DNA from 4 places in the Exiguobacterium sp. MMG028 genome. Region 3 is predicted to be linked to each of the others. Evidence: riboswitches for the same ligand, from Rfam matches in the RefSeq annotation. Region 3 holds a riboswitch; each other region holds the start of a gene.

Region 1 (5,199 bases), on a different contig from region 3:
ATGCTTCCCTTCATTGTGTAACTTTTCCACCAATTGATGGCCAATCTGGCCGTTTGCACCGATTACAAATACGTTCATCTGTCTTCCTCCTCAAGAATTAAATTCAGAGACAAGCGAAACGCCGGGTAGCCGTTGCTACGTCCGGTGCAGAAGCAATGGCAGAGATGACGGCAACGCCGTCTGCCCCGTCAGAAATGATGGAAGGAACATGCTCCGGAAGAATACCTCCGATCCCCACAATCGGAAGCCGCGGATATCGCTGACGAACTTGCTGAATCAGTTCCGTCCCGCGCACACATCCCGCGTCTAACTTGCTCTTCGTCGCGTGAATCGGGCCAATCCCGACATAATCTGCAAACGGAAGAGCTGCACTTACTTCCTCCATCGTATGGACGGACACCCCTAACCATTTGTCAGGGCCTAACTTTGCACGGACCCATTCGGCAGGCAAGTCGTCTTGTCCGACATGCACACCGTCTGCATCAATCGAGATTGCCAAGTTCACATCGTCATTGATGATGAATGGAACATTCGCTTGTCGACATACCTGATGGAGCGTCCTTGCCATTGCTTCTTTTTCATCTCCATACAATGCATCTTTACCTTTTTCGCGAAATTGAAAACATGTCACACCACATTGAAGTGCTATTTTGACGGTCGTCACTATATCAGATGTATCCGTCGTCCCGCACACAAAATAAAGACGAAGTTGCTTAGCGAGTGCTTGTTTCGTACATGACTTCAACGGTAATCACCTCTTCTTTCGCTAAACGATGTCCCCAATGATTTGTCGGTCCATGCCCCTGTCCAATCGACAACCCGTGCGTGATCGCTTGATGAATAAATTGCTTCGCGTCCACGACAGCTTGACGAAGTGTCTTTCCGTATGCCAGCTCAGCCGTCAAGGCGGCAGAGAACGTACACCCCGTTCCATGTGTGTCTTTCGTCTCGACTCGGGGCGCGCTCACTTGAAACGCTTCAGACTCAGTCACAATCAAATCGACGGCCTCCACGTCTTCCATATGTCCACCTTTGATGATGACGACATCGACACCGAGTGCCCGAATCAATCGGGCGGCCTGCATCCGGTCTGCGTCCGTCCGAATCTCGATTCCGGCCAATACCTCTGCCTCAGGGATATTCGGTGTCACGACCGTCGCATGTGGTAACAGCTTCGTCCGAAGTGCCTCGACCGCGCTATCTTGCAACAAAGAAGCGCCCCCTTTCGCCACCATGACAGGGTCGACGACGACGTGTTGGAAACGATACCGTTCAAGTGCTGTTGCTACCGTCTCAATCCGCTCCGCATCTACCAACATACCTGTCTTACATGCTGTAATCTGAAAGTCATTGGCCACTGCATCGATTTGCCGAGTGATCATTTCCGGGGAAATCGCTTCAATCCCATGCACACCGAGTGTATTCTGGGCTGTAATGGCGGTAAGTACACTTGTCCCGAACGCACCGAGCTCTTGAAACGTTTTTAAATCAGCTTGAATACCGGCGCCGCCCCCTGAATCAGATCCTGCAATCGTCAAGACTTGTGGTCTCATGAGGTCGACACCTCGATTCGATTCGTCGGGATTGTATATTGCGTCAATTGATGGAGGGCATTTAAAAAGTGAATCGGAAAATCTCCTGGTCCTTCTGCCCGTTCACTCGCCAACTCCCCGCAATAGGCATATCCTGATACGGCTGTCACCGTCGCCTTGAGGGCATTCTTTTCGACCGCTAGACATGCTCCGACGACCGCACTGAGTAAACAGCCTGTACCGGTCGTTTCAGTCATCCGTTTTGTCCCTCCATGAACTTCTATGACGACACTTCCATCGCTGGCCACGTCTTCTTTTCCTGTCACGGCCACGACACATCCATATCGTTTCGCCGCTTCGAGTGCCAATTGATTTGGTTCATACGCCCCGTCACCCGCATCGACACCTCGCGCTGTCCAATCAACGCCAATCAATGTGGCAATTTCTCCTGCATTTCCACGAATGACTGACACGCGGACGTGACGAAGGATCCGCTCGACGACATCTCGACGAAATGATGTCGCCCCGACACCGACAGGATCGAGCACGACCGGACATCCCGCTTCATTTGCAGCTTGCCCCGCACGAATCATCGTCGCTTCCGTCATCGTCCCAAGTGTACCGATGTTGAGTACGAGTGCATCGCTCACAAACGTCATCTCCGCTACTTCTTCAATCGCGTCGGCCATGACGGGAGAAGCACCAATGGCGAGCAGTCCATTCGCCGAAAAGTTAGCAACGACCGTGTTTGTGATGTTGTGGATCAATGGCGATTGTTTTCGAACCTCACTCCAAATCTCATGTCTCATTGGTTGACCTCCTGTGACAATGTCCATGACTCTAGTGTCCACGCCATTTCCCAAAAAGCGACTTCGTAATAGCAACTCTTCAAGAAGAGTTTTGTGTGACGAAGCCGTTCTTCTTCTGTCGCTTGTCCAGCCAATTCATCCAACCGATCAATCTGTTCTTCCACCAACTCACGGAACCACTCCGAACCGTACGTCGCAATCCAAGCTGAATAAATCGGATGGTCGGGTCGTTTATCTTTTAAGCGTTCACCGATTTCGTAATACACCCAATAACACGGAAGGATTGACGCCAATACGTCACCGAGTGTCGGTCCTGCCTGTTGCATATGAAGCGCATACGCGTAAGCGGTCGGTGCCGGCTCGAATGTCGCCAGTTCAACATCCGTCACGTTGAGCATCGTAAAGAACTCACGATGAAGTGAAAGTTCTGCCTCAATCGTGTGCAACGCATGCGTCAAAAAGCGACTCGATAGCTCCATCGTCGGTGCAAGCGTCGCCCCTTTGGCCTGGACTTTCGAGAATTGATTCAAATAATACGAGTCTTGCATGACGTAATGTCTAAACTTCTTCTCATCAAGCGTTCCTTCTCCGAGTGAACGGACGAACGGATGATGAAAGCTTGCTTCAAACAATCCATCCGCTTCCTGACGTAGGTGATCTGTAAATTTCATAGTAACTCCCCCTTATAACAGATAAAAAGACGCCGCCTCCCATAACGGAAGCGGCGTCTCGAACAGTCATATCTAGGTGAAGCCATATGAGTCGTCTCGCCCACTTCCCTACGCTAGCGTGAACTAGATCAGGTTCGAAGGGTCTGGACCTTGTCCATCTCAGCCGCGTGACGCGACTCCCCTAGTGGCAAACATTATGAAATTCAGTCGTCTTCGACCACATTCTATCAATCTTTTGATCAATTGCAAACCTTTTCCTACTCGGTCGGTCAAGACACGAAGATTTTCCTAGCGTCCCGTGATCAGTAAGAACATATTAAATGCGACGAGACCGAGTGGTAGCATCGCGACCAAAATAATCGGCCATTTTTTTAAGCGAATGCCGACAAAGAGGACAAGACTTCCGACTAGAAGAGCAATAAATGTCGTATATGGATTCATGAAAAAACGCTCCTTTCTCTATAAGGAGCGTTTCCCGGCTCACGCCGTCATTAATCGTTCGAATGTCGAAGTGTTGCACATGCAGCACGAACACGTCTGGCTTCCTCTTCTTGGAACACGAAATCACCTTGCTCGGCGACACGTTGTGCACAAAAGAAGAAGAGTGATTGCAAGCGGTCATGTGTGTCTTCGATCGCGCTCAGCTCAGCTGAGGCATATGTCGCCCCGAGCATTTCCCACAGCTCTTCAGGCAAGTGGTCGCGCATCCCGTCACCCGATTTCCCAAGATTCACAGAAAAGTTCGTCGCATAGCCAATGTTCCATTCCATCATCTGACGGAGCATATTTCGCATGATGTCGAGGTGATCGAGCGCGTATAACACCTGGTGTCGCTTGATTCCTTTGACGACATAGAGTGACACCCACCAAAACTCATTCCAACAAGCCACATACTCATCAGCAGAAGGGCGTGTCACACGGTATGTGTTATCTGAAGGTGTCACACTCGGATGATGATCTCGATCGAACACAATCTGACTGAGCGAATCAGCTTCGAGCATCTCATCAAGTTGCTCTATGCTTCGAATTGTCAAATCAATACGGTGTCCGTCTACATATTGCACCAAAAACGTTACATGTCGTTCGGAATCAAACGTTTCAGGTGTCTGCATGATCAAGACTTCTCCAAACATGTCGATCCATGAGCGATCGGTCGCAATCGCTCTCACATTTTCTACGTAAAAAACAAGGTCAACATCCTGGTATGGGTCTGGGCGGATGTTCGGATTGACGAGCGAGCCGTTCAAGACAACCGTTCGGATGTGTTCACGTTCTTTCGCGAACGCAATCAACTGTTCAATAATTTGTTCCGGTTTCATTCTATAATCGCCCCCAATGAGCGCGCGACTTGGATTGCCTGCATCGCGTCTAGTTTTGTTTGTTGTAAGGTCACGTTCGAAAAATCAACCCCGTCGACAAATGCTCCTCTGAAGTCGGCACCACGGCACACCGCATGTTGAAGTGTCGCCCGTGACAAGTCCGCCTGATGCCAAACCGTCTCGGTCAAATCAGCACCGTATAGGTCCGCCTCAACCAAACGAACGTGGGACCAATCCATTTTCTTAAGAGACACGTGACGAAGGTTGACGAATGACCAGTCCCCTTCTGTGACATGGACGCCCTCAAACTGGCTCTCCTCAAAGGAAGACCCCGTCATTTTACATTGCTCAAACTCACTCGTGAACAAATTGGCACCATGGAACTGACAGTTCAAAAATGAGCTGCCGACATGACGGGACGCATTCCATTTCGAATCGGTAAAATCACAGTTGATGAACTGACAGCGTTCCGTTTGTAGTTCCGTCGCATCGACGTATGTGAAGCGACAGTTCTCGAACGTGACGTGTGACAGCTCTTCGTCACGGAGTGTCACGTCGCGGAAATCTTCGTCTCGATATTGCGTATGTGGTTGAAACATAATATCCCTCCTTCAGGTATACTAGAACAGATTACAAAGATTGGAAGTGATATAGATGGACCTCGTATTCCCGACTGAACAAGGCGTCTTCAATTACCGCGTCGCCGGTATTTTCGTGAAAGACGGACACGTATTGATTCACCGAAATATCCGGGATGACTTTTGGGCACTGCCTGGTGGTCGCGTGACGCTCGGTGAAGAAGCCGCAACCGCCCTCGCACGCGAGCTACATGAAGAATTGGATATGCGCGTGACCGATACCACGTTCG
Region 2 (5,199 bases), on a different contig from region 3:
ATTTGTCCACCGCTCGCCTCCATGACTTTTCCTGTCGTCAATCCTGGTGGTTTGATGAAGAGAGGGACAGCACGGTCGAGTTGAAACGCGTCAACCGTTGAGTCCACTTCTTCGATGGTAGCCATTTCTTCTCCAGGTGCCGTCAGACCGCTATCATGGTCACCATACATGACGAGAAGCGTCTCATCCCACAACCCATCTTGTTTCAATCGTTCGATGAACTGACCGACCGCCGCATCGACGAAATGAACGGTATGGTAATAGTTTTCGAGAAGCGGGTCGTCAATTTCTGACAGGTCCAATTGTTTCTGGTCCTCCGGAATGTCGTACGGCGTATGACTCGTCAATGCGACTAAAAACGCATAAAACGGTTCATCCAACTCTTCCATGAATCCGACGGACGTATTCAAGAATTCCTGGTCGTTGAGTGCCATCCCGATGATGCCTTGGTCGGGGTAGTCTTTGTCGCTAAAGAAATGATTGAATCCGATATTGTCATAAAAATCATCCCGATTCCAAAAGTCTTTACGGAAGGAGTGCATGGCTGCCGTATCATAGCCGGCCTCGTTCAAGGACTGAGAGAGCGCGCTAAATTGATTTCCCGGGAAACGTGTGTACACTGAACCGGATTTGACAGGGTAGAGTGACGTGTTGACGATGAACTCCGCATCGGATGTCCGCCCCTCATGCGTCTGATGATACACGTTCGGGAAATAGAGCATGTCACGTCGCAATCGATTTAAGTTCGGTGTCAATTCCTGTCCATTGATGCGTTGATCGATGACAGATGTTTGGAACGATTCGAGTTGTAGGACGATGACGTTTGTATCCGGACTCGGGGCACTTAATTCTTGATAAGAGAGTGCTTGGATTTGAGAACGCTCCTCGTCTGTCAGGGCTTCGTTCCATCCCATCGCACGTTCGACACCTCGAGCGACATCCATCGCGTGATAGCCCCAATAACCGAGATGATAGTATTCACGCATATTCGAGATTGGGTCGTCTGCAATCCATTTTTCTCCGCGCTGATAACTGAGGGTGAGCGGAATCGTGAAGAGAAGAAATCCGAGTGCGAAGCCGGCAATTGCCAATCGTCTTCCGTTCCGCTTCGCTTCACGGACAGGGTGATACTTGATGTAACGTAAAATCAAGCCGTAGATGATGAGGTCGATGAAGAAGAATGCATCAATCGGGCGGATAAGCGTCAAGAAGCCACCCCCGACATCTCCCATCTGTCCGATATCAGACAGTAAGGCGACAGATAATAAGTCTTCAAAATAGCGATAGTACCAGACGTCCGAGACGAGTAGGGTACTATGTAAGAACAGAGAAACGTATAAAATCCATCGACGAATCGGGTAAGACACGGCGAGTGCCCAGCTCGTCAGGAGTAGAATCGTCGCCAAATTGATGAGGAAAAACGAGAAGTCGAACGCCGTCGCGGTCAACCAGCTAAAAAAGAAGAGCTTTGCCAGGGAGAGTGACAAGTAGCTCCAATAATCGAGATATTTGATCATGAACAACACATCCTTTTCATACCCATTCCCGATGAGGTGAGTGAGGGAAACGTGAAGATGTGTCCAACAAAAAAAGAGGCACGGGGCCTCAGTTAATCAGAAACGTATCGCGCAATTCGATGATGGTTCCTTCCGGTGCTTTCAATTTACTTAAATGACCGTCGACGACGAAGTAGATGTTGCCACCGTGCTTCGGCAAGAACGTGACACCGAGCTGTTCGAGTCGAGCGACTTCCGCTTCGAGATCATCCACATAGAGGGCGAAATGGACGGGACCGGCCGCATGTTTCGAATAGTCTTGTAACGTTTCATCCGTTTTAGCAGTCTGGAGCTCGATATAAAAATCTCCGAGTTTGAGCCAACTATTGAAGTCACGTGTGTGGAAGTTTGGCGACTCTTGGACGAGCTCAAAACCGAGCGCTTCGTAAAATGACTTTGATGCGGCATAATCTGGTGTTTGGATACAGATATGGTGAATTTGTTTCATTAAGACTTTCCTTTCGTTTGTAGGTCGTTCACGCGATTGCGGTGGAACGGGGAAGTCATATCTTCCGAGATAAGACTGATCGTATGGCCATCCGGGTCCACTACGTCAAAACAGGACATGCCTCCGAAATCGTGAAGCGGTGTCGCAATCAACCCTGCTTGTTCGAACGATTGATACGCGAACTGGATGTCTTCACAAATGACGTTGAAATAGACATGGGCTTGTCCTGACGCATCTTTGAACGTTACGGATTGTGGTGACGAGGTTTGGATCAATCCGAGCTGAGTCGAACCGCCTGGTAGACACAAACCGATGCCTCCTTCCCAGCGACCAATTTCTTGAGCATCAAAATAAGTGGTATACCAGTGTAGGGACCGTTCTACATCTGATACGGGAATGAAGATACTTCCGATTCGGAACATGTGATAACCTCCCTTTCTATTTCTAGTGTAGCGAATGCATGGTCTCGAAGATACGGGGGGAGAAACTTTTTACGGGAGAAAGCGTATGAAAGAGAGAGAAAATCAATGAGGTGAAAGCATGAAAGGAAATGAAATCACGATTCAACCGATTGATGCACTCAATCGAGAGGCAATCATTGCTCTGACAGTGGACGAGAAACAATCACGGTTCATCGAGACAAATGCCGAGTCGCTTCAAGAGATGGTCGAGGATACGAAATATAATTGGCAGAGCTATGCATTTTATGACGGTGCGCAACCGGTGGGTTTCATGATGGTCGGAGCAGAAAATCAGACAGAACGCTATGTGTGGCTCGATCGTTTCATGATGGATCAACACGAACAGGGGAAAGGCGTCGGGACGAAGTGTCTACGCATCGCAGTGGCATTTATCCAGACAGAGTACGATGTGGATGATATCATCCTGAGCCTCCATCAAGAGAATGAAGTCGCGAAACGATTTTATGCAAAGAACGGCTTTGTCGACAGCGGCTTAATCGATGAATCGAACGGCGAAGCAATCTGGGTCTATCACACAAAAAACCGACCGTCATGAGTCGGTCGGATTCCTAAATCAAAATACGTTATTTGAGTATGCTCGGTCGCAACTGTTTGACACGTGATAAGACGAGCCAACCGAGAAGCGCGCCTGTCAAACTAGAGGCAAGGAACGCTGGAACGAAGAAGAAGGCACCGAACGTCGAACCCATCAACAGTTTCGCATACGGGACGGCAATCAACGAGGCGATGACACCGGTTCCGATGATTTCTCCGAGAGCGGCAGCATAGACGCGATTCGTGCGAACGAAGAACATACCAGCAAGAAGTGCACCAATCATGCCACCGGGGAACGCGAGAAGTGACCCTGTGCCGGTCATGACGCGAATGAGTCCGGTCACGAATGCGACGAGGACGGCTCCGATTGGGCCGACGGTAACTGCGGCAATCACGTTCACCATATGTTGAATCGGATAAGCGCGGGCGACACCTGTAGGAATCGAGATGAACATCGAGCCGACGACGGCGATGGCAACGAGCATTGCCATCCAAGTGAGTTGTTGAATACGCATGAATAGTCTCCTTTCAAAAATAAAAACGCCACGTTTCCAGACGGAAAAATGGCGTGGACATACAGAGACGTATCCCAAGCCACTTCCCTACGCTGGTATGAGCCAGATCAGGTTCGAAGGGTCCGGCACAAATGCCGTCTCAGCCCGAAGGCTCCCCTAGTGGTCGTTTATTGACTTGAGTATAGCATAGCTAAAATCGGAAGGGGGGTGAACTTATCCCTCATTCTTGGCTAACAGGTCCTCATAGTCCTTCTCGCTCCAAAAGAGCGGTGAGATGGATTCGGGACCTTTTAAAATTTCTCCATCCTGGTCGTATACGATGGCATACCCGCTCTCGACATCGAACACGAACAAGTCGGCAGTGACTTCGGTCACGCCATTCCCGGCGATAATCACATCGTCGATTGGTTCCCGTGCCAGTTCGACACCTGCTTCATCGAGTTCGACGAGGAGGGCTGACGTGTAGGCGTGACGGTCATAGACCGATTGAAATTCATCCTGCGTAAGGACGACATCGGTAGGAGGGGCACTCGTTCCGAATTTCCGATTCTCTATCTCTTCGACATACTGAAGGAAAGACTCCTCTTGCCAAAACAGCGGAGCGACCGACTCGGAACCGTTGATCAACGTCCCGTCCTGACTGTCGAATACCGTGGCATACGTCCCGTCGTCGAGCTTGAACGGATAAATATCTGCATATGTGTGCTCGAGACCATTGCCGGCGATGATGACGCGTTCAAACGTTTCGCGGAACGGTTTGATGCCTTGTTGTTCGAGCGCAGCGAGGAGCGGTTTCGTTTGTTCATATTGGTCATAGACGTCTTTAAAGTCTTCACGTGTCCATTCTGTGATGGGTTCATCCGGTGATTCGATTGGAATCGGATTGTCTGCCACCGTATCCGTACAACCCGTCAGTAAAAGTGCACTTAATCCGAACATCGCCCATCGTCTCATGATTTCATCCCCTCAACTTACATTTTCCACCATTTTATCATTCATGACGAAAAAGCAGAACCTGTGCACATTCTCACTCGGGGTGAGGGCGTGTTGTGTAGGAATCGAGTGTATTCTTAAAGTGGAGTGTGTCTTCTTCAGAAATCGTTACTCCTGAGGATGTGCCGTAGCGAACCGCATGATAAACGGACGGATTCATCGGTAAATCGATGCGTCGGAACCACTCTTGCAGTGTCTCATGAGCACGCAATCGCTTGGCTGGTACGAGAGATTGGTTGAATGTGATCAGTGCATCGCGAATCGGGACGTTCGTGAACGCTGTGAGCGTCGAAACGGACGAAGCGTTTTCGTGTTGTAGCGATTCGACAAGCTGGTCTGCGTTTGAATCAACATGATCTCGTGCGCGAACCACACGTCGTTTCCGTTTTAGATAGATATAAAAGGACAGGCAACCGAGCGCAAGTAAAGCGACGAATAACCCGAGATTTCGTCGTGTGGATTCTCCAGATTCCGTGATTCTCTCAAAAAAGTTAAGCTTTCCTTTTCGAGGATCTAATTCATACGGGTAATCTGCTTTGGATTCACCAATTAAAATTCCATCATCTTCATCCGATAAGAGATCAGTCGGAGGACTATTATTTTCCTCGACCGGTATCGTTTCCGGGTTATAGAGCCACTCGAATACACTCGTCGCAATCACCATCATCGTG
Region 3 (5,199 bases):
CAAATCCTTGAGAGTAATGTCAAGTTTTTTTCTTGTCATGGTACGATTTTCTAGTTGCATCGGGAAAAAAGCCGTGCTAATATAAACGAGTGTCTATTAGGACGAACCCACATAAAAAAGGAGGGGAAACGCATGGCACGTAAATGCTACGTAACAGGTAAATCACCTAAATCAGGTAACAACCGTTCGCACGCACTCAACAAGACAAAACGTACTTGGGGTGTAAACGTACAAAAAGTTCGTATTCTCGTTGACGGTAAACCGAAACGCGTTTGGGTTTCAGCTCGCGCACTTAAATCAGGTCTCGTTGAACGCGTATAATACTTATACACGAACGAATAAATCCCAGCGGCATTCGCCGATGGGATTTTTTTTTGCTTATTTTTTGATGATCATGACGAGAACCATTCCTTGATGGACCGTCAATCGGGCAGACGCTTCGATCCATTCATTCGAAATCGTCAACGCCTCCCCACTCTTGACCTCATGATGGTCGAGTGGATATTTGACACCTTCAATCGAGATCGTGGCCGTCTTCCAAGGCATGAAGGAAAGATAGTGCCCGTCTCGCTTCATAATGACCTCGCTACCTGTTCTCACGAGATAAACCGTTTGACCTTCTCCGTGAAGAACCATCTCCGGATACGCTTCAAGTAAGCCGACGTTCGCAAACGTCATATCGATGCGTCCGCCTAAGCCACCATATACATCCATCCGTGTCGCCCCGCGTTCTCTCGCGAACGCTAGTGCAATCTCTAAGTCCGTCACGTCTTTCTCCGAAGGATAGCGTAGCGCCTCCTCAGGCGGTAGTCCTTTAAACGAATCAAAATCCCCGACCACGACGTCTGGCATGATCCCTTCATCTAATAATCTTTGATATCCACCATCGACACCGATGACAAAATCGGCATCACGCGGTAAGTCCGGAATGGGTTCCGGACTCGCCGCGACAATCAATATATTCATTGACGGAGATCCCGTGTCGCCACACGCGTGAAACGTGGTGCTGTCGTGAAGAGGAGCACCAACACGATGGCTGAGATGACAAAGGATGGTGCCATATACGTAGCATTGTAGCCGAGTGAATAGGCGACGACCGGACCTTCTGCATATTTAGCAAAGAAGACAATTCCCGAGATGACGTGCGCCGCGTATCGTAACATCGAACCAAGGAGCGCCCCGAGTACTAAATATGTGGCAAGCGTCTTCGTCGCCCCGTTGCTCGCAGCTTGCTTCACACGCCCCGCGAAAACGCCGGCCATTCCGACGAGACCATAAGCGACCGTATAGTCGAGCAAGAATTGTACGGGCGTGAAAATATAGGCACCGAACAAGAGTTGGAGTGTCCCAACGAGGGCACCTGTCGCGAGACCACCTTTTAGTCCGTGGCGGAATGCCATCACAAAGATCGGGAGCATCGCTAAACTGATGGATCCCCCTTGTGGCAAACGGTATGGAATGAGCAAATCAAAAATGAGCCCGAGCGCTGCAAACAATGAAATTTCAATGAGCGCTTGTAATTTGAAACGTGATTTCATCTTTCTTCCTCCTTTATTTGGTTGAACGACAAAAAGCAGCATGACGTAAACGCCATGCTGCTTGGATTCGCAACGTGCATTTTCGCCACATCCCTACGTCCGTGTGAACGGAACAGGTTCAAAGGGTTAGCGTATGCCTCTCAGCCACATCATGTGACACCCCTTGCGACTCTATCTTGTTGTTCTATCGTCGATTATACACGAGATGCGCCACGAATGCTATCGATGGCTGCTTTATAATCTGGTTGATTATAGATGGCTGATCCCGCAACAAGGACATCAGCCCCTGCGTCGATGCAATGTTTTGCCGTTTCCGCGTTGACACCACCATCGATTTCAATCTCAAAATCAAGCTGACGGTCTTGGCGGAGCTGACTGAGTGCTGAAATTTTCGGTACGACCGATTCGATGAAGGCTTGTCCCCCGAACCCTGGGTTGACGGTCATGAGCAATACCATGTCGACGTCCGCAAGCACGTGCTCAATCGTCGAGAGTGGTGTATGTGGATTCAAGACGACTCCACATTTTGCACCTGCCGCTTTGATTTGTTGCAAGACGCGATGCAAATGGTTTGTCGCTTCCACGTGAACGGTGACGATGTCCGCTCCTGCCTTCACAAAGTCTTCGACGTAGCGTTCCGGTTGGTCAATCATCAAATGCACATCAAGGACCATGTCTGATTTTTTACGCAAGCTTGCGAGTACGGGTAGACCAATCGAGATGTTCGGTACGAACTGCCCGTCCATGACGTCAAAATGAATATAGTCCGCTCCCGCTTCTTGAACAGCTTTCACTTCAGCCTCCAAATTGGCAAAGTCGGCCGCTAAAATAGATGGTGCAATTTTAATCATCTGTCAATACCTCCGTTTTCGATCGTTTAACTCCTCCATAAAGGTAACATAATTCTCGTACCGTGTTGAAGCGATTTCACCATTTTCAACGCCTTGTTTGATGGCACATCCCGGTTCATTGAGGTGAGCACATCCGCGGAACTTACAATCGTCATGGCGTTCCACGAACTCAGGAAAACACCATCTGAGTTCGTCCGCCTCAAGTTCTTGCGGAAACTCCAAGCTTGAAAATCCAGGTGTGTCAGCAACCAGCCCATCCGCTAATTGAATCAGCGTCACGTGACGCGTCGTATGCTTCCCTCGACCGAGTGATTTAGAGATTTTCCCTGTCGCCAACTCGAGCTCTGGTGCGACGGCGTTGAGTAACGAACTTTTTCCGACACCGGTCTGACCGGCGAAGACACTCGTCTTCCCTTCGAAGAGCCCGCGTACTTGATCCACTCCGCGCGCATGCTCCGTCGATGTCTCAATCACCTCATACCCGATGGCGCGATAGCGTGCAACCGCCTCCCGAATCGGCTCGACTTCATGTTCATCAAGCAAGTCCATCTTCGTCAAGACGATGATCGGATGAACCTGTTTCGATTCAATGAGGACGAGGAAACGGTCGAGCAAATGATACGAAAACGCCGGTTCTTTTACGGAAAAGAGGAGAAACGCCTGATCGATATTTGCAATCGGCGGGCGAACGAGGTGGTTTTGACGCTCTTCCACTTCTAAAATATAGCCGGTTCCATCTTCTTGATCTTGAATCACCACATCGTCGCCGACGACAGGTGAGATGTTGCGCTTTCGAAAGTTCCCTCTAGCCCGACAACGAATCTCTTGATTCGTCTCGGTCATCACATCGTAAAACCCGCCTTGAAGGCGAATGATTGTTCCTTTCATTATGACTACCTCCTTTAAAAAAGAGGTGACGACTCCGTCACCTCTTTATTGTGCCTCTTCAGCTTGTGCATATGTGACTGAATCTGTTCGAACAATCTCTCCATCGACTTCAATCGTCGCCGTCCCGACTTCGTCAGGGGCAATGACGAGCGTATATGAATACGTTGTCGTCTCTGTGATTTGATCACGAAGCACCTCAATCTCACCGCGTGCGTCAACCGTACGAATCACGACTTCTACCGTCTTCGGTTTCTTGTCTTTGTCCGGCTGTTCGACTTCCACAGCCACTTCACGTTCAATTGAAATATCGGTCGGTTCAACGCCTTCCGATACGATGACCGTGAGCTCAGTTCCCGGGTCGACTGCTGTCCCGGCTGTCGGAAGTTGACGGATGATCTGACCTTTTGGAACACTTGTCGAAAATTCATCCCGCTTTACGATTTTCAGTTTGTTCTGTTCAGCATAAATGGATGCTTCGTCGAACGTATACCCAGCAAGGTTCGATAGTTCCACTTTATTGCTCCCTGTCGACACGACGAGTGTGACCGTCACCTCTGAAGGAACGACCTCTTCACCTGGGTCAACCGATTGGGAAATCACATCTCCGTTATTCACCGTTTCGGAAGCTTCTGTTGTGATTTCAAGGTCGCTGAATGCCAAGTCTTTCAGCATACGTTCGGCGGCAGTTTGCGAAAGACCTTCTACATTCGGCATTTCGACTGTCTCTTTCCCGGCCGATACGACAATCGTCACGGTCGTTCCACGTTTCGGTTTACGTCCTTCTTGTGGATTTTGCGAAATGACCTCACCCTCCGCGATGTCATCGCTCGCCCGCTCTGTCACTTCGACGACAAACCCGGAAGCTTCAAGTTCTGTCGTCGCATCCCCGATACTCATACCGACGACATCCGGCACGACCGAACGTGACATCTCATCAGCGACCACGTAAGCGGCAATGCTTCCACCAATCAATAGAACGATGAGTAGAATCCAAATCCACCATTTTCGTTTCTTCTTTTTCACAGGAACCTCTTCTGGTTCCTGTTCTTTTGGTGGCGTGACCGGTGCTGGTGTAACCGGAACATCTTGTTTTTCTTCCGGCATAACCGGTGCCATGACGAGCGTCTGGTCGAACTCGTCTTGATTTGCCGAGAGTCGTCTCGGTTCATTGGCTCGTTCGCGGCTCAACGCGGTCATGCAATCTTTTTTAAAGGCTGCGACCGATGCATGACGAGCACCAGGTGATTTTGACAAGGCTTGCATGACACAGTTCTCAAGCGCTTGTGGGATATTCGGATTTAAGTCCATCGGTCGAATCGGGTCATCTTGCAAATGTTGAAGCGCAACAGCGACCGGCGTCTCGCCGATGAACGGTACACGACCTGTCAACAATTCATAAAGGACCGCACCGAGCGAGTAAATGTCCGATTTTTCATCCGCAAATTTCCCACGAGCTTGCTCAGGTGAGAAGTAATGGACAGAGCCAAGGACAGACATCGTATGCGTCAACGTCGCATTCGACATCGCCACAGCAATCCCAAAATCGGTCACCTTCACGTTTCCATGCTGATCGATCATCATATTCTGTGGTTTGATATCCCGGTGAATGATTCGGTTCGCATGGGCGTGGTCAATCGCATCACAAATCTGTCCCATGATGCGCAACGCCTCATCGACAGATATGTATTCTTCCTGCAAATATTGTTTTAACGTCACGCCATCGACGTGCTCCATGACGATATAGTATAAATCATCTTCATCGCCGACGTCGTAGATTGCGACGATATTCGGATGGTTCAGACTCGTAGCCGCATGGGCTTCTCGCTCGAACCGACGTATAAATTGTTCGTTATGTGAGAATTCAGATCGCAACACCTTGATGGCGACGGTTCGGTTTAAAATCTCGTCATGAGCCCGGTAGA
Region 4 (5,199 bases), 400 kb from region 3:
TGGCTAAGGGATAACGGATGGAGGAATCTCTGATTATGAAGCTCCATGTCAGATAACACGGTCTCAATTGATGTTTCGTGACCAAACTGCAACTCTCGCTCAACGGAGTTCATAAAAAATAGATGTTCTGGTGATTGTGGCACGAGTCCGACCCGATGATCGTGTTCTGTTAAGCTTCTTAAAAATGTCGACTTCCCGCTCCCATTCGGTCCGAGAATGGCAATCACTTCTCCAGCCCGGACGTGGAGCACCGTCTCGTTGAGCTGAAACGAATCACGTCTGACCTCTTTAACCTTGTAGCGTTGAATAGCTGAGAGTGACGCGTTCGACTTCACGAATGCAAAATCCTCGACCGGACGGAATGATTCATTCCTAACGACACACCCTCGCTCTAACTCAATATGCCAGTCAAAGTAATCCCCCCATAGATGAGGGCGATGCTCGACGACAATGACGTTCAGGTCTTTCATCTTGTCGAGCCATTTTACAAATTCTTGCGCGGTCACTGGGTCTAGATGCGTCAACGGTTCATCGAGCAGTAGCCATTCCGGTCTTCCGACTAGAGCGCACGCAACAGCAATCCGCTGTTTCTGTCCGCCTGACAACGAATCGATTTTTCGGTTTCGATAATCACTCAACTGTAACGATTCGAGGATTTCCGTCACGCGTTGTTCGATGTCTGAGACAGGTGTCGACAAGTTCTCAAGTGTGAAGATCAGTTCTTCTTCCACCCGCTCCATGACAAATTGCGTATCCGGGTCTTGAAACACCGTCCCAACCCGCTGATTGATTTCGCCAGGTGCATAGTCGTCGTATGATCGTCCAAGTAGTTCGAGTCTACCATCAAGGATTCCGTCACAATTCTCCGGATAGAGACGGTTGAATAGCGCGAGAAGTGTCGACTTCCCGCTCCCGCTCGCCCCACTAAGAATCGTACGACCTTGACGGATTGAAACGGTCACGTCTTCAAGAATCGCCTCAGAACTCTCTGGGAATCGAAAATGAAGTGACTCTGTCTCAACCATGGACGTTCCCACTTCGTGAAATCGCATAACCGCGAAGTGATCCTGTCTTCAGCAATAGGTCACTGAGCAACTTCCCACCGATCCCAGCGATGACCATCCCACTGACGGCTCTTAGCCCGAACATCGTCGCCACATAACCTGGCTCTAACATCGCGAACCCACTCATGAAATATGTATAGACGAAACTCGTGACAGCCGACCCAAATCCGGCCAGCATAAGAACCCATAGCTCATAACGTCTGTAGCCCGTCATCGCAAAGACGGCTTCTGCCCCTAGACCTTGAACGATGCCGACCAAGATGATGCGTGGCCCAATGGCATTCCCAATCAACATCTCAATCGTTGCGGCCATCACTTCTGAGATGAATGCCGCCCCCGGTTTGCGAATGATGTATGCCGAGATAATCGATACGATAAACCAGATGCCAAAGATCCACTCGTAGGCGATGGGACCGATCAACCCTGCCCACAAGTTACCGATATGAACGAACAATAAATAGACGACCGCGAAGACAACAGATAATACGGAGACAAGGACGACTTCTTTCAATTTCCACGATTTAAGCATGTCGCCCTCCATGTGACGGACTATTTACGCTGAACGTCACCGTCATGACAACATGTCGGTTCTTTTCGCGCGTCCGCTTAAAAGCCCCCTCATAGTACGAGAACACGTCATCTAAGTTCCCATGGATGCCTGATGCATAATGCATCGACTCGTTATAGACACCAGCCTGTTTTGCTTGCTCGATTTCTTCATAGATGAGTTCCATGTAATTGTCAGCACCCATCGGATAGAGTGCGAACTGCGAAGACACATACTGGTCTCTTGATGCACCGTTTGATGGTTCGCTCGGAGCCTCGAGTGCCTCATCTCCCGTTGAATCTCCTGGACAACCGACAGAGAACGTTCCGCTCATCGAGACGTGCTTCCTTTCCTCCGAAGCAAGACTCAACACCGTTCGAGCGACGTCAAACACATGCTCGACTCGTCCACGGATGACCGTCGACACGTCATCCGTATGTTTCCACACACCTGACAGATCCGTTCGTTTTAGAGCACCTTTGATTGTCCCGACAAAATCGTCTGTCATCGGGCTCAGTGTGAATCGAAACCCGACAATCGGACTCGTACCACATGATTCATTCATTCTATTTCCCCCTCTAAATGTGTTTGCATAAAAAAAGCCGCATTCATGAGAATGCAGCAACAAAATCTATACAAACTTGCATAGAGAAAGTGCCGCACTTCCTCACGCCAGTATTATCTGGATCGAGTTATAAGGGATCGGAGCCATGCTCTCATCTCAGCCGAAGCACCCCTAGTGCAGTCATTAATATGCGGTTACTTATGCAGTCACAGTATAGCGATGTTTTAATCTTTTGTAAACGGTCAATCTGAATACGTGACGAATTGACCCGTACCAGGGAGCGGATCATGGAGCGTATCCCACGATGTTTCCATCTCCTCATCCGTCAACAAGCAAGCGTCAAGTGACCGCTCGACCGTCTCCCGGTCCATTCGTTGACCGATGAGGACCAATTCGTTCTGTCGGTCTCCGTACGGCTCGATGTAGTCTTCGCGCAGTTCTGGTTCGGTTGCAAACATAGCCTCTCGTTCACTCTCCGGAAGTGTCGCTAACCAACGACCCGCATGTTCGAGCGTTGATGCATACCCAGCCTGCGAAAACAGACAAGCGAGGTCGTTTCGTGTCGCAATCCATAAGAAACCTTTGGCACGAACGATTTCTTCAGGGTAATGTTCCATCCAATTCATCAAACGCTCAGGATGGAATGGTCGACGCCGACGGTAAACGAACGAACTGATGCCATACTCTTCCGTTTCCGGCGTATGTTCTTCCGACTCGAGTTCTTGAATCCAACCTGCAGCGCGCATCGCTTGGTCAAAATCGAACAACCGGACGTCTAGTAGGTCGTCTAACGCCACATTCGAGTAGGTCGACGTCAACAACTTAGCACTCGGATTGAGCGTTTTCAGTAAGCCCTTCATCTCCTGCAGTTCTTCTTCAGATACCCTGTCCGCCTTGTTCAATACGATGATGTCCGCAAACTCGACTTGGTCGACGAGAAGGTCGACGACTTCACGTACGTCACCTGTATCGACGGCTTGTTGGCGTTCCATAAGCGATTCACCGGAATTGAAATCTTTGAAGAAGCGGTACGCATCGACGACAGTGATCATCGCATCGATATAGACACGGCTCGTCAAATCGATCCCGAGCGCGTCGTCGGCATACGTGAACGTCTGCGCAACGGGAATCGGCTCAGAGATACCAGAAGACTCGATAATGATGCCATCTAGCTCGCGATCTTTCGTCAAGTCATAGACGGCTGTCAACAAATCTTCTCGGAGCGTGCAACAGATGCATCCGTTCGAAAGTTCGACTAATTTTTCATCAGTCCGGGAGAATCCTCCTTGCTCGATCAACTTTTCATCGATATTCAGTTCACTCATATCGTTCACGATGACGGCATATTTCTTGTGATCTCGGTTATGTAAGATGTGGTTAAGCAGTGTCGTCTTGCCGCTACCAAGATACCCAGAGAGTACCGTAATTGGAATTCGTTTCATGATATATCCTCCATTTAAATCGTAATGATTACTTTTTATATAATGGAATGGGAACATCTTTTTGTCAACAAAAAAACACGCCACACGGACGTGTTTTCGAAGAAAGTATAATCATTCTTCCAACGCTCTTCGTTCTGCTTCTGAGCGCGGGTAAGCATTCGCCTGCCATTCAGCCCGATAAATCGAGTCGAGTTGAGTCAATCCGACTTCATCCTCGTCTTTGTCTGAATCGACGCTCGGCACCTCATCCCACTTTGGGTCGAGGTACGAATGGTCTTTTTCACGTGCTCGATTTTCTTGGATCTTTTGAATCCCCATCTTAACTGCTGCAGCAACTGCCAACCCAATACCTGCTCGAACCAACAGTCGTTTCACCATCGTATTTCCTCCTCAGCGACCGAAACGATACAATGGCATCCCTTTCACTTCTGTGTCGACGATAAATACCGATCCCGCATCTGGATATTCGGCAAGCGCCTCCTCATCCATTCCTTCACGAGCCGTCGTGATGGCTAATCGATTAAGCCCATCCCCGATAAAGGCGCATGAGGTGACATTCGGTGCAGGAACATGCACTTCCAATAATTTTTTACCTGTCGAAGGGTCCCAACGTGACACTCTTCCACCAGCGTAATGTGCAATCCATAGACAGCCTTCAGAGTCGGACGTCATCCCGTCAGGAAAGCCTTCTTCCTCTGAAAAATCAACGACGACCTCTCCGTTCGAGAGCGTTCCTGACTTCAAATCAAAATCATACTTCCGAATTTTTTCAGTCGGTGTATCGATATGATAGAAAACGGAATGGTCAGGGGACCATGTCAACCCGTTCGAAAGTGTCAACCCGTCCATAAGTGTTGTTGTCGTTCCATCTCGATCGACTCGATACAATGTCGCTTCGTTTTCTTCATCCTCAAGGTGAAGCGTACCTGCAAAAATGCGACCATATGGATCAGCTTTCCCATCGTTGAAACGTAATCGACCATCAGGGTCATCCAACTCGACAATCTTATTTAGATCTCGATTGATTTCATCCCATTCATAGATTCCGTCTTTCAACCCAAGGACGACACCATCCGTCACTTTTGGTATGACAAAACCGACTTGTTTTCCGACCTCGAAAGAAGAGATTTCGTCTTCTCGCTCGTCATACCACCATAACGTATGACCTTCAATATCTACCCAATAAAAACGCTTCAATTCAGCATCCCAACAAGGACCTTCACCAAGCGTATTTCGTACCCGAATCCATAACGACGCATCTACTCTCTCCATTACTTAGCCTCCACTCTATCCATTAGTTCAGAAATCTATTCCCTTCTCCCATCTGGACTATGCATGAATTCAGAAAATCGTGATGGATTTTCACCGTCGTCCGTTCGATTTGCTATAGTGAAAGAAAAATAGAGAGGAAGTGAATGTCTTGTCTAAATGGGATGAACGATTTAGCTCGGAGGATTATGTGTATGGGACAGAGCCAAACGAGTTTTTACGTGAATGGTTCACGTCTCATCAAATTGAAGGAAAACATGTATTGGCCATCGCAGAGGGGGAAGGACGAAATGCAGTCTGGCTCGCCACGCT

Evidence for each region. Region 3 has a riboswitch for thiamine pyrophosphate ahead of thiT (energy-coupled thiamine transporter ThiT). Riboswitches for the same ligand answer to the same signal wherever they lie in the genome.
Region 1: it holds a riboswitch for thiamine pyrophosphate, as region 3 does, so the genes downstream of both, tenA (thiaminase II) here and thiT (energy-coupled thiamine transporter ThiT) in region 3, are expected to answer to the same signal.
Region 2: it holds a riboswitch for thiamine pyrophosphate, as region 3 does, so the genes downstream of both, thiW (energy coupling factor transporter S component ThiW) here and thiT (energy-coupled thiamine transporter ThiT) in region 3, are expected to answer to the same signal.
Region 4: it holds a riboswitch for thiamine pyrophosphate, as region 3 does, so the genes downstream of both, PJK55_RS02905 (YkoF family thiamine/hydroxymethylpyrimidine-binding protein) here and thiT (energy-coupled thiamine transporter ThiT) in region 3, are expected to answer to the same signal.

Annotation. Positions count from the first base shown of each region.
Region 1 is NZ_JAQJIN010000002.1:616,069-621,267, forward strand. It holds gene PJK55_RS10310 (SDR family oxidoreductase) at 1-78, opposite strand, end outside; gene thiE (thiamine phosphate synthase) at 104-745, opposite strand; gene thiD (bifunctional hydroxymethylpyrimidine kinase/phosphomethylpyrimidine kinase) at 714-1,553, opposite strand; gene thiM (hydroxyethylthiazole kinase) at 1,550-2,341, opposite strand; gene tenA (thiaminase II) at 2,338-3,012, opposite strand; TPP riboswitch at 3,101-3,205, opposite strand; gene PJK55_RS10335 (hypothetical protein) at 3,301-3,453, opposite strand; gene PJK55_RS10340 (aminoglycoside 6-adenylyltransferase) at 3,504-4,331, opposite strand; gene PJK55_RS10345 (pentapeptide repeat-containing protein) at 4,328-4,930, opposite strand; gene PJK55_RS10350 (NUDIX hydrolase) at 4,986-5,199, shown strand, end outside.
Region 2 is NZ_JAQJIN010000002.1:649,420-654,618, reverse strand. It holds gene PJK55_RS10580 (LTA synthase family protein) at 1-1,517, opposite strand, end outside; gene PJK55_RS10575 (VOC family protein) at 1,606-2,004, opposite strand; gene PJK55_RS10570 (VOC family protein) at 2,004-2,426, opposite strand; gene PJK55_RS10565 (GNAT family N-acetyltransferase) at 2,545-3,021, shown strand; gene thiW (energy coupling factor transporter S component ThiW) at 3,050-3,535, opposite strand; TPP riboswitch at 3,603-3,703, opposite strand; gene PJK55_RS10555 (hypothetical protein) at 3,749-4,489, opposite strand; gene PJK55_RS10550 (hypothetical protein) at 4,563-5,199, opposite strand, start outside.
Region 3 is NZ_JAQJIN010000001.1:933,682-938,880, forward strand. It holds gene rpmB (50S ribosomal protein L28) at 133-321, shown strand; gene PJK55_RS04960 (thiamine diphosphokinase) at 379-966, opposite strand; gene thiT (energy-coupled thiamine transporter ThiT) at 963-1,538, opposite strand; TPP riboswitch at 1,612-1,712, opposite strand; gene rpe (ribulose-phosphate 3-epimerase) at 1,733-2,389, opposite strand; gene rsgA (ribosome small subunit-dependent GTPase A) at 2,393-3,280, opposite strand; gene pknB (Stk1 family PASTA domain-containing Ser/Thr kinase) at 3,323-5,199, opposite strand, start outside.
Region 4 is NZ_JAQJIN010000001.1:536,833-542,031, reverse strand. It holds gene PJK55_RS02915 (ABC transporter ATP-binding protein) at 1-1,025, opposite strand, end outside; gene PJK55_RS02910 (ECF transporter S component) at 1,018-1,593, opposite strand; gene PJK55_RS02905 (YkoF family thiamine/hydroxymethylpyrimidine-binding protein) at 1,586-2,176, opposite strand; TPP riboswitch at 2,259-2,359, opposite strand; gene PJK55_RS02900 (GTP-binding protein) at 2,419-3,618, opposite strand; gene PJK55_RS02895 (hypothetical protein) at 3,730-3,996, opposite strand; gene PJK55_RS02890 (SMP-30/gluconolactonase/LRE family protein) at 4,009-4,890, opposite strand; gene PJK55_RS02885 (class I SAM-dependent methyltransferase) at 5,030-5,199, shown strand, end outside.